4 regions of the Pseudoalteromonas sp. PAST1 genome follow, and region 4 is predicted to be linked to each of the others. Evidence: predicted binding sites of a transcription regulator. Region 4 holds the regulator's gene; each other region holds the start of a gene.

Region 1 (3,136 bases), on a different contig from region 4:
CAAATTGAATGACAACCAAGATCTTCTAGTTGTTTTGCAAGCTCAAGCCACATATCAAGCGTATGTACAGGGCTTACTGTGTACGAAATAGTACCTTGGGCATGAGCACCTACTTTAACAGCAGCTTTAATGGCAGTTTCAAGGTTACGCACATCGTTCATCGCATCGAAAATACGGAAAACATCAACACCGTTTTTGTGGGCACGCTCAACAAACTTTTCGACTACATCATCAGCATAATGACGGTAACCTAGAAGATTCTGTCCGCGTAGTAGCATTTGTTGCTTAGTGTTTGGCATTGCCGCTTTTAGCTCGCGAATACGTTGCCAAGGATCTTCACCTAAATAACGGATACACGAGTCAAACGTCGCACCACCCCATGATTCAATTGACCAATAACCCGCATTATCGAGTTTTTCTGCCATGGGTAGCATGTCGTCTAAGCGCATACGCGTTGCCAAAAGAGACTGGTGTGCGTCGCGCAATACTAGTTCGGTTAGTTTTAATTTAGCCATGTTTAAGCTGCCCCGTTATTTTTGTTTATTTCGAAATTGAGCAATTGCAGCGCTGATTGCTGCAATATGTGCCTGTGGCACACCCTGTTGAGGTTGAATTTTTGCTGTACGCGTAGGTTCTGCAATTGCAGGATCATCAAATCGACCCACTACCTTTGACATTAAAGTGACTGCTGAAATCAAAATAGTCAGAAAAACAAACACGCCTACCATGCCTGTCACCATCAAACTGGCCGCAGTGGTGAGTAATCCACCTATATCCATACGACTCCCCTCGCTTACTTAAAATAAAAAGTTATTTTTGTTAAATAATTATGCACCAATAATAACAAACAAAATTCATTTGTATAGCACCATTGTAAATTGGTAAAACCAATTAAATTTAAAATAACATGACGTACATATAATTAACACCCCACTATTTATGCATTTAAAGCCCTGCTATAGATGATATAAATAATCAATATAGCCAGTCGTTATATGCTGAACTATTAATTAATAGCAACAAAATGGCTAAAAACCACACACAACAAGGTGTTAGAGGTAGCCAACCCAAATAAAGTTAAATTGGTCTTACCATTTATTGGTGCATTATCTCTTTTTCTCATGCATCTCAATATGAAAAAATATCACTATGAATAAGTTACATGCTTACTCGTAAAAGTTACCAAATGATGAACCCTCTAAAGAACAACAAAAACACACAACCCATTGAAATATATAAAATAAAAGTTCTGGCACAGAACTCGCTTCAGTTACATCGAACTTAAGAAAATTTAAATAGCCAAGGAGACCACTATGTTACGCTGGACAATTACTTTTCTAGTTATCGCGTTAATCGCAGCAGTGTTAGGTTTTGGCGGTATCGCAGGAGCCGCTGCAGGCATCGCTAAGATTATCTTTTTTATATTTTTAGTATTACTTGTTATTTCGCTGGTATCAGGAGCACTTAGAGGCAACGTCCCTAAGTAGTTAAAAGCAGATAACCACTTACTTTTTTTAAATTTACAAGGAATTTCATTATGAAAAATTCAACTTTAAAAGCCGCAACTATCGCCCTATTTTCAGGTCTTTTCATCATGGGTTGTGAAGACAACTCTGCTGAAGACGCAGGTGAGCGTATTGACGAAGCAATTACTGATACACAAAATGCAGTTGAAGATGCATGTGAAGAAGTAAAAGAAGGTGTTAACGCAGAAGAAACTAACTGCTAATAGCACACCTTACTTAAGAAAAGCGGCCAAGTGCCGCTTTTTTGTTTTTTAAATGATGCATGAGATCTGAGATAATCGTAGGAATGGTTTTAACCGTGAACTTTTGGCTATAGCGTGAGTTTTTTCGGCGTTAAAACGCCTCCTACAAGTCTTAACTTGGGTTTAAAGTCTGATGACTTTATAAACCACCGCGCGAAATAAATTTCACGCCTACGTGAGCCTCAAACTCGATAACTTTACTCTTTCCTCTAGAAATTCGCTAACTTGTTGGGTTTTAATCTGATAGCTGACGGCTGAAAGCTGATAGCTCCTTTCTCTAGAAACTCGCTAACTTGTTGGGTTTTAATCTGATAGCTGACGGCTCTGAGTGCGTCTCCGTTCTACCCAACGTTATCACTCACATACCTTAGTGAGGGGCACATTTGTCGTTACACTTGCTATATGCCATTGGCCGTCGATAAAACTTACTTTTGCGACATCGCTTACAGCAAAATCTCCGGGGACATTTAAACGCGTTAAGTTACTCGCTAACGGCTGCTGACAATATGGGCCGGTATCACCATGCATTACAAGCACAGGCTTCTTAGTGTGCTTTGCAAAGTCGCTGATGGCATCTCGGTATAGTTTAAATGCATCACATTTAGAGCGCTGCGATTCACTACAGGCGGGTTTACTGCTTGGGTGGTAAATATCAGCCTGAAAGCCAAACACATAGGCCTTAGCATCTTGTTGAACAAGTGCTTGTTTTAACCAAATTAAGTTGTACTTATCACGTTTGTCAGCGGCATCAAGTGCTGCGTTTTTGTCACTTTTTAAAATTTGCGAGCGGCCATTAAAAGTGCCCGGTATATGCAAAGTACGAAACTCAATACCATCAAACTGCCAACGGGCATTCTCTAGCATTTCAGCTTGTGTGGCATAACCCTGTAGTTGCTGTGCTTTTTGTGTATAAGCCTCGTCGAACATTAAGCCTTTAACAAAGCTTAGCCGCTCAAGCTCATCAAAACGTACCGATAGCTTTTCTCGGTCACAATCGGTCCATTCATTATCACCGGGGGTGTAAATAAAAGGCTGTGGGGTCAATGACGTCAATAACGCTTTATTTGTTTGCAAAAGCTTGTTCGTGCAAGCAAGCGCCCCGGATTTCATATCACCAAGATGTATTAAAAAGCCATGCGGTGTTGCTTCGATTGCCTTGGTAATTTTTCCGCCTTTGGCGAGATTAATTTCATCAATCGGGGTGTATGGCATATCGCCCATAACTAAAAAAGTATTTGTGGTCATTGCAAGTGCTAATGACATTGAACTAACTAACATACAACTTACGCCTTTAAAATACACATAACTTAAGCTCTCACAATGACAACTAAATGAAAACCAACTACGGCAGATTTTTTCTATCAATGT
Region 2 (3,136 bases), on a different contig from region 4:
TATGAAAACAGTATCAGAGTTGCAGTAAACTGCAACTCAGCAGAGATTAATAATTAACTATAACTCTTTATTTGCTCGCATAAATCTTAAACTCACTGAGGGATAATTTATTATCTTTATCACTGTCGTAATTTTTAAATCGCGACCACAGAGCTGGGTCTCTCGCAGACTCTGAGCGAGTCAGGTAACCATCGTCATTACGATCAAGTTGTTTAAATTTTTCACCAATACTATCTGCAGCAAAACTCATTGTGCTAAATGCACAACTTAAAACTAGGCTGGCAAAGGTTAATTTTGACATTACTTTAACTCTTGTTTGTTAAATAGTGTTTAAACTCAAGGAGCGAGATTTGTTGATCTTTATCTGTATCCCATTGCGCTATGCGTTTTTGCAAGTGCGGTTGCGATGACAGTTCCTGCTCAGATAAAAAGCCATTTTTATCTTTATCTAGGTGATCAAAGCGTTGTTTTACGTCCAATGCTAAGCTATTGAAGCTTATAGTAATTAAGGTGCATGGAGCAAGCCAGAAAATTCTCATAATTGCCTCCTAAATAAAAGTGCTTGCCATAATTTAACTCCCAAAATTTAAATCCGTTTACACATTCCCTCTGGGATTATGGCAAGCACTTTAAGCCGTTAAGGTTTGAATTTTTCAAACTCTTGTTCAGACAAAACCTGATCGCCGTTTTCATCCAGATCGGCAAATTGCTTAAGTAAGTTATCGTGTTTGGTTGCTTCAGTTAATGAAATCTCGCCATCGGCGTTTGTATCAAATTTAGCAAATCGAACATCCATTTGTGATGCTAAAACGGTGGCGCTGATAACTAAAAACATCAGCGAGAATGCAGCTAAAAGTTGTTTCATTACAATCTCCTATTGAATAAACGACTGAAACTCAGAAAATGAAATTTGGCCATTTTGATTACTATCAATTTGCGTAAAGTTGCCGTGCAACAAGGCATCTTCAGATGCTTCTGCCTCACTCAAAAAACCATTGCTGTCTTTATCTAGCTCGTTAAACGTTGTTTGCAAATCTAGTGCATAACTACTTACCGAGATGAGACTTATAAGCAGGATGGCTACCTGGGCCGTTACTTTCATTTTGTGTCCTAAATAACTAATTTGCTTAGTACTAATCAAAATCAGTGCCAATATTAAAAGTTATTAGTTATCAGGTGGTTATGGTTTTTGTGTGGATTTGAATGCGAAATAGTTACAGGGTGTTGTGTCTTTTTTGCAACGATTTTCAGGTGTTAAAAGTTTATCTATTTTATTTCAATGAGTTAGTTTGTTGCCAAATAGCAACTTTGTATCGGTTTTTGGGGGGAAATCAGTACTTTTTAAGGTCGGATTCAGCGAGTGTCTAAGTTTGTTCGCTAATAATCAGCATCTGCAATTATGTTGAGAGTGAATATGCAAAATACAGTAGCGATAAAAATAAAACAGTTACTCAATTGGCGACCTAGTCTTATTGGCCAGTTCGTCTGTAGCATTTTGCTGTCTTTACTACCGTTATCTTTGGTGGTGATTTTATTTTTAAATGCGCTCAATAAGCAGCTTGCAGTGACTCAAGAAATCGTCGGTGACAATTACGAGATTACTAAAGCATTTAACAACCTCAAACAAGACTTAAATAGCCTTGAACGAGCAACTCGACAAAACTGGGTGCTTAAAAGTGAATCCCTCGATAGCTTGATTGCCAACAAGTGGCAATCGTCATTGCAAAGTGTCGATGAGCTCATTTTCTTAAGCCCAACCGCTGATTATGTCTCGCAGTGGCGGCAATTGGCTGAGGTATTACAATTTGCGCATCAGCATTTATTAATAGAACAAAAGCAAGATGGTGAGCTGTTTGCACCCGCTAGTAAGCTTATCAGTGAGCAAACAAATTGGCTCAAAGAGCAAAATGAATTGCGCATCACAAAAAATCAGCAGCAATTAAAAGCGCTTCAAGCTTCATTTATTAATTGGTTAGTTGCGTTAATTCCACTCACGTTATTGGTCGGGGGCGGCTTTCTTTGGCGGATCAGCGGGCGGCTCAGAGAACTCACACATGTGATTGATAAACTTGGACAAGGTCACTGGCAGCAAAAAATTCAAGTTCGCGGCTCGTCAGAGTTAGTTGAATTAGGTAATAAATTAGAGTGGGTTCAAGCGCAGTTACATATGCTTGAGCAGCAAAAAGATACGTTTTTACGCCATGTGACACATGAATTAAAAACGCCCCTAGCTTCGATGGTTGAAGGCACAGACTTACTCGCAGATGAGATTGTTGGTCCTATCAATAGCGAGCAACAAGCCGTTCTTGAGCTAATAACGCAAAGTATGGTGCGACTCAGAGCCATGATTGAAAGCTTATTGAGTTACAACGCCATTCGCACCAGTAAGCAAAGCCTAAGCGAGCTTAACTTTAATTTGATGATGAACAAAATTGAGCGTCATTTTGAGCACCGATTATCAGCGCGTGACTTATCCATTGTGTGGGTGAATGAATTACCAAATAAAGCTTTGTTTATCTCAATTGAGCTACTTGAAATGGTGCTCATTCAGCTGACTTCAAATGCGCTAAAGTTTTCGCCAGAACATGAGTCAGTGACAATAAAAGCAAGCTTAAAGCAGGGACAGTTAATTTTGAGTGTCAGCGACTTAGGGGTAGGGATAGAGGATACAGAAAAAGCCGCTGTGTTTGGGGCTTTTTACCAAGGTAAGAATGCAAAACAACATACTGAAATGGGCAGCGGGCTTGGTTTAACCATAGTTAAAGAAACCGTTGAACAATTAAACGGTAAGCTCTCTATTACTGATAATGACCCACAAGGATGTGTATTTACAGCCATTTTACCAATTCAATTAACCCAAGGAGTTAACTGATATGGGCTTAGCGAATAAAGCCAGTTTTATGCTTGTTATAGGCACACTTTTTATAACAGGGTGCACGATCACGCAAAAGCATGTTGAGGCAGAGCAAGTAGAGCCGACAGCAGAAGTGAAACCTCAAGGGCAACCTAACCCCAAGCCTCGGCCGAAAAGTGAGCCGTTATACCCGCCTGCAAGTACAGTCATTGCTTGGCATGCTGCCAAGTGCGGTGGCTTTAAAGCAAGCTCTGATAAAGCAAATTATGTTGGTGAAAATGA
Region 3 (3,136 bases), on a different contig from region 4:
TTTAAATGTATCTCATAGCATGATGGCCACATTTTACCTTGCCTTGATGTGTTTGATATATGGCGTATCAATTCTTTGGCAAAGTAGAGACTAGGTATAAAAGTGCAAAATAATATCGCTAAATTCCGCAAAGAAATGGGATTATCGCAGCAAGAACTTGCTGATGCCATTGCAGTATCACGTAAAACCATTAGCACAGTTGAAACAGGCCGCTTTATACCCTCGGTGATTATCGCGTTAAAAATTGCTGCTCACTTTGAACTCAGTGTTGAGCAATTATTTACACTCGATGACAATGATTAATAAACCACGTCAGTCGCAATCTTACTTATAAATTATCAGTAAGATTGCATCATTTCATTACTTCGGTATGATGCACGACCCTGTTGTTTTTGCACCCTGTGTACTAAAATTAAACAACCCAATTTGGTCAAAACTGGAGTATCGATTAAGCATGAAGAAACTGCTTATTTCACCGTCAAAAATGGCGCTTGGCGAGCAAGAAAGTCAAATTTATCAAAATATCCTCAAGCAAGCCTCTGATATCAGCTTAAACCTAATGGCAGTCAAAGTAGAAAACCACCCTCAAGACTTTTTAGGTTGGTGCTATGAGCTATTAAGTGCAAGCCGCGATCGCATTAACTACGATCTGTTAGAAGATAAGCAATTACCCACTCTTAAAAAACTTCATGACTTATTAATTTCTGCAATCAGCTTTTTGCAGCTAAAAACATTAAGGGTTGCGCCATGGCCTGTTATTGCAGGCTTCATCGAGCAGCATAAAGAGCTTGTAGCCCTTGATGAGCAACTACGCTTAGCTAAGTACATTGCTGCAATTAAATCGCAATCCCTAAAAGAGATGATCCCAGAAGACCGTTTAGCGTTTTCAGGTAAACACAGTGCCTCGCTTGATCCAAGTAGCTATAACTTCGACGTTGAATGGTTTGCTTCTACTAAGAACGCGAAAGGTTTCCACCAAATGTTGAGTGATTTACCAGGTGCGTTCGATGAGGCGCTTGCACACATTCCACTTGAGGGTGAAGTAACGCAAGAACATTATCAGCATTTTATGGTTGCTTACTTCATGGCATTTAATGGCAGCGATGAAAAGCCAACGCTTGCTCCTGCTACTCGCTTGCTTGCGATGCGCCGACCTGACGTGTTTACACCAATCGTAAATAGTAAACTTGATGCCCTTTGTGCGGCATTAGGTATTACTAAGCTTAATAACCGTGATTTTGAGCGCTACTGGCAAGATGTTATCGAAGCAATACATAACATGCCTTGGTTCAAAATGGCCAGTGCAGCAAATGAGCTTGAACAATCTCTGGTTGAAATCAAAGCCCTATTGCCTAGCTTCTTTTATTATGCAGATAAAAGTACCGCTGATAACTCAAACTATATTAAGTTGTTAAACAAACCTAAGAGTACCACGAGCTCAGCAGGTAAAAAGACCGTACGCCGTGGCAAAGAATCAGCTGAGATACTGGTAGACCGCGCACTAGCAAGTGATGATATCCCTGAACATATCAAAGCTAAGCGCGATTCAATCATCAGTGAAGTTGAAAAAGGCCGCAGTGTTGAAGAAACCATTAGTCTAATGCGTGCAATTTTCGGCTAAGTTACTCTCAAATAAGCAAAACCCGGTTGCTTCGCAATTGTGCAACCGGGTTATTTTTTGCACCACACATGTGCGCATGAACAATTCAAATAACCATCCTTTTCACAATTAAACAAGTTTAAAAGCCTGTTTTTAAAGCCTTTAAGCATAAAATATCCCGTTAGAAATTAACTTGGCACAACCAGTGCAATATCGTATCCAGACAACACATAGAAAATGTCCTCAAATAATAACCAGACTGCAATCTGAAAATGGGACAAAATCAACATAACAACAGGATACAGAAACATGCTAAAACTAAAAAAAACGGTCGCAGCAAGCGCCCTTGCGCTATTAACTTTGAGCTCAACATATAGCTATGCAGAAGTCACAGCAAACGCTGCGGCAACTTCAAACTACTTATGGCGTGGTCAAGAGCAAGGCGGTGGTGATGCTGCAATCCAAGGTGGTATCGACTACGCAAGTGAATCTGGCTTTTATGCGGGTACTTGGGTATCGAATGCTAGCTGGGCTGACGACATGACTTACGAGCTAGACCTTTATGCTGGTTTTGGCGGTGAAATCAATGAAACCTTTAGCTACGATGTTGGCTACATTTATTATGCATACCCAGATGCAGCGTCTTACACAGATGCAGACTTCTCAGAAATCTACGGTAGCATTAGCATGGGTAGTTTCACCTTTGGTGCAGCAGTCCTAGCAACATCAGCAGCAAGCGGTGACGGTACAGATTTTGGTGACTCTCTATATTTAAATGCTGACTACAGCTTCCCAGTTGGCAGTACCGGTGCAGAAATGGCCCTTCACCTAGGTCATTACTCAGGGGATTTCATTGGTGATGATGACATCATCGACTACGGTGTTTCAGTGTCGAAAGACGGCTTTACTTTCGGTCTTTCAGACAACGACATTGATGGTTCAGATGTAAAAGTGTACGTCGCTTACGCGGTTGACTTCACTTTATAAAGAATGTGTTACTTGCTGCAACACGAAGGGCCGTTAAGGCCCTTTTCTCATTTATATCAATACACTTATGGTACACTATGACCAGTTGAGCCTTGCCAAATGCGATACCATTGTTCACGGTTCATAGTAAGCTGCTTAGCGTCAACAGCTGATTTAACACGCTCAATATTACCCGTACCAAGTACCACAGACGGTGCACTTGGGTGCATTAACAGCCAAGCATAAACAACCTGATCAATGGCTGTGGCGCCAATTTCAGCCCCAACCTGCTCCAACACTGCACGTAAACGCACCGCTTTTTCATCTTCACTTGAGAATAAGCGACCCCCAGCTAATGGAGACCAAAGCATAGGTTTGATATCAAGTAATTGGCATTGGTCTAAGCTGCCATCATCAAGGGCTTTCATCTCGTAAGGTGAAAACTCAATTTGATTAGTCACAAGCTCAAAGTCTAAACGCGACTGCAACAAGCTAAGTTGCGATGGGGTAAAATTAGATACACCAAAGTCAAGCACATCACCATTTGCTTTTAGGGTATTAAATGCTTGT
Region 4 (3,136 bases):
CCTCTGATGCAATTACTTGAAATAGTTGCTGATCGCTTGTAGCACTTCGCAACTGTTTACAAAAATCTTTATCTTTAAGTCTATCAGCAATTGTTGACAAGGTCTTCAAGTGCAACTGGCAATCGCCCTCTGGTACGATGAGTGCCACAAAAATATCAACGGGACGATTGTCTATCGCATCAAAATTGATGGGAGATTCACTGACAATAATAAATGCATGAGGTTCATCAGCACCACTCATTCGACCGTGGGGAATAGCTATTCCTCGGCCGATACCTGTACTACCTAACTTTTCCCTGTTCAGAAAAGCATCTAGGATATCTTGTTGAGATAAATGAGGAAACTGCTGGTGAGCTAACTCGCTAATATACTCAAGAATTCTTTTTTTGCTATTAAAAAGGACCGCAGCTTTGCTGCAGTCCTGATTAGTAAGTGAACTAAGTTTCATAATTTAATGTCGAGCTAATTTCTCTTTATGCTTAATGACTTGGCGATCAAGTTTATCGATCAATGAGTCAATTGCTGCGTACATATCTTGATGTTCTGTAGAAGCGAACAACTCGCCTCCGTTTACATGTAAAGTTGCTTCTGCTTTTTGGCTTAATTTTTCTACATCTAAAATGACATGAACATTATTAATATGATCAAAATGCCTTTCTAGTTTTGCGAACTTAGTGTTTACATAGTCTCTTAATGAATCAGTGACTTCTACGTGACGACCAGTTAAATTTAGTTGCATAAGCATTTTCCTTCTATGTAAAACGTCTAAATCAGACTTTTACGCTGATTAGACGGAGGTATTGCTAGAGACTCACGATATTTTGCAATTGTACGTCTAGCTACTTTAATTCCTTGCTCAGCCAATATATCTGCAATTTTGCTATCACTCAATGGTTTAACCGAGTTTTCTGCAGCAACTAACTTCTTGATTAAAGCGCGAATTGCTGTAGAAGAACACTCACCACCATTTTCGGTGCTGACATGGCTTGAGAAGAAATATTTCAACTCAAAAATTCCCCTTGGGGTATGCATATATTTTTGTGTTGTAACCCGAGAAATCGTCGATTCATGCATTTCGACCATTTCAGCGACATCGTTTAGCACCATTGGCTTCATTGCTTCTGGGCCATGTTCAAAGAAAGCTTGCTGTTGTTGCACGATACAGTTGGTCACTTTTAGTAAAGTATCGTTACGGCTTTCTAAGCTCTTAATAAACCACTTTGCTTCTTGTAAGTGAGAACGAATAAATTGGCTGTCGCTACTTGATTTAACAGAGCGAGACATCGCTGCATATTGGCTATTCACTCTAATTTTTGGCATACAATCTGGGTTTAACTCGACTACCCAGCGGCCTTTCACTTTTTTCACTGATACATCGGGTATGACGTACTCAGATTCTTCGCGTACTATGCTATCCGCAGGCTTAGGATTTAAGCTGTGAATGAGCGTCATCACTTCTTTAAGCTCGTTTTCTTTAAGCTTAGTCTTTTTCATTAAAGTGCGATAGTCGCGACTTGCTAATAATTCGATATGCTCAGATAAAACCATTTTAGTTTCAGCTAAATATGGCGTATTGGCATCGAATTGACGAAGTTGTATACACAGGCACTCTTGTAAACTTCGGGCGCCGATACCAACTGGATCGAATAACTGTATTCTTTTTAAGACAGCTTCAACTTCATCGAGTTCGATTTCTTCTTCATCATTATTTTGATTAAAGCTTTCGACAATATCTTCGCAGCTAACCGTTAAAATACCTGAGTCATCGATAGCTTCAACGATGGCAACGGCAATCGCTTCATCGGTAGGACTAAATGGTGTGAGCTGTAGTTGCCACATTAAATATTCTTGCAGTGTTTCTGTTGAAGCACCTTGGTAAATAGACTCGTCTTCAGGCATTGGCCCAGACGATGTTGATGGGGCGGCACTCATGTACTCATCCCACGTAACATCCATAGCTAAGTCATCGCTAACCGTATCCTTACTCAGAGCATCACTGCTTTCTTGCTCGAATTCGCTAGGTGCTTCGTCGGCAGACGCGCTGACTTGTACATCGTCAGACTCCGCTTTTTGCTCATTCTTACCGATGCTTTCTTCGTTGTAATCCGCTTCTTCCACTTCAAGCAGAGGATTACTATCAAGCGCTTCTTGAATTTCTTGCTGGAGATCCAATGTACTGAGCTGCAACAAGCGAATGGCTTGTTGCAGTTGTGGAGTCATTGTAAGTTGCTGGCCCATGCGCAGCTGTAATGATTGCCTCATGTATCCCTAACAATCCTTTTTAAGTTATCGGTAACGGTGAGGACACTGTTATCGATTTATTGTCATTGTATAAGTCTAGCAGATGCTCTAGTCGGTGGCGTAATGGTTACAGCCTGAATTGCTCGCCTAGATAAACATCACGTACAGTTTGGTCAGCTAATACGTGCTCAGGTGTGCCTGATGCAATTAGCTCCCCATGAGAAACAATGTAGGCTTTTTCACAAACATCAAGGGTTTCTCGAACATTATGGTCAGTAATAAGTACACCAATACCACGATTTTTTAGGTGCTCAATAATTTTCTTTATATCTAACACTGAAATAGGATCAACACCAGCAAAAGGCTCATCTAAAAGGATAAATTTAGGATTAGCGGCTAATGCACGTGCAATTTCAACGCGGCGTCGTTCACCACCTGACAGTGCCATACCTTGGCTATCGCGAATATGTTGAATGCTAAATTCATCTAATAAGTTGTTAAGCGTCTCTTCGCGCGTTGTTTTGTTAAGATCTTTGCGGGTCTCTAATATGGCCATCAAGTTTTGGTAAACTGTTAATTTTCGAAAAATAGACGACTCTTGTGGTAGATAACCAATACCTAAGCGCGCACGGCTGTGCATTGGCAAAAGCGTGATATCGTTATCATCGATGCTTATTTTTCCTTTGTCGCTTGGTACGAGGCCTACAATCATATAGAAGGTCGTTGTTTTACCAGCACCATTTGGCCCTAACAAGCCAACAATACTGCCCGCTTCAACTTCAAGACCGACATTTTTAACCACTTGGCGGCCTTTGTAGCTTTTAGCTAAAAGCTCTGCTTTTAATGTGCTCATGGTTGGCCTTTATCGTCTTTTTTATTTTCTACAGGCACTAAA

The links. Region 4 encodes sigma-54, which starts transcription at its own class of promoters, with help from an activator protein. Its sites were predicted from a motif close to GTTGGCACGNNNNTNGNNT; they were not measured.
Region 1: a site for sigma-54 is predicted at 1,249-1,267, ahead of L1272_RS16870 (DUF1328 domain-containing protein). Genes of this name have one in related genera too.
Region 2: a site for sigma-54 is predicted at 1,136-1,154, ahead of L1272_RS09945 (EF-hand domain-containing protein). Genes of this name have one in related genera too.
Region 3: a site for sigma-54 is predicted at 1,793-1,811, ahead of L1272_RS09235 (TorF family putative porin). Genes of this name have one in related genera too.

Annotation. Positions count from the first base shown of each region.
Region 1 covers NZ_JAKGBH010000039.1:605-3,740, reverse strand. The annotation lists gene oadA (sodium-extruding oxaloacetate decarboxylase subunit alpha) at 1-515, opposite strand, end outside; gene L1272_RS16875 (OadG family protein) at 531-779, opposite strand; gene L1272_RS16870 (DUF1328 domain-containing protein) at 1,314-1,487, shown strand; gene L1272_RS16865 (hypothetical protein) at 1,538-1,729, shown strand; gene L1272_RS16860 (hypothetical protein) at 2,123-3,046, opposite strand.
Region 2 covers NZ_JAKGBH010000016.1:65,057-68,192, forward strand. The annotation lists gene L1272_RS09930 (EF-hand domain-containing protein) at 68-301, opposite strand; gene L1272_RS09935 (EF-hand domain-containing protein) at 306-539, opposite strand; gene L1272_RS09940 (hypothetical protein) at 638-865, opposite strand; gene L1272_RS09945 (EF-hand domain-containing protein) at 875-1,102, opposite strand; gene L1272_RS09950 (HAMP domain-containing sensor histidine kinase) at 1,415-2,872, shown strand; gene L1272_RS09955 (hypothetical protein) at 2,874-3,136, shown strand, end outside.
Region 3 covers NZ_JAKGBH010000015.1:12,461-15,596, forward strand. The annotation lists gene L1272_RS09220 (hypothetical protein) at 1-94, shown strand, start outside; gene L1272_RS09225 (helix-turn-helix transcriptional regulator) at 103-303, shown strand; gene L1272_RS09230 (hypothetical protein) at 455-1,621, shown strand; gene L1272_RS09235 (TorF family putative porin) at 1,910-2,587, shown strand; gene L1272_RS09240 (aldo/keto reductase) at 2,653-3,136, opposite strand, start outside.
Region 4 covers NZ_JAKGBH010000022.1:14,334-17,469, reverse strand. The annotation lists gene ptsN (PTS IIA-like nitrogen regulatory protein PtsN) at 1-448, opposite strand, end outside; gene hpf (ribosome hibernation promoting factor) at 452-739, opposite strand; gene L1272_RS12210 (RNA polymerase factor sigma-54) at 766-2,262, opposite strand; gene lptB (LPS export ABC transporter ATP-binding protein) at 2,369-3,094, opposite strand; gene lptA (lipopolysaccharide transport periplasmic protein LptA) at 3,091-3,136, opposite strand, start outside.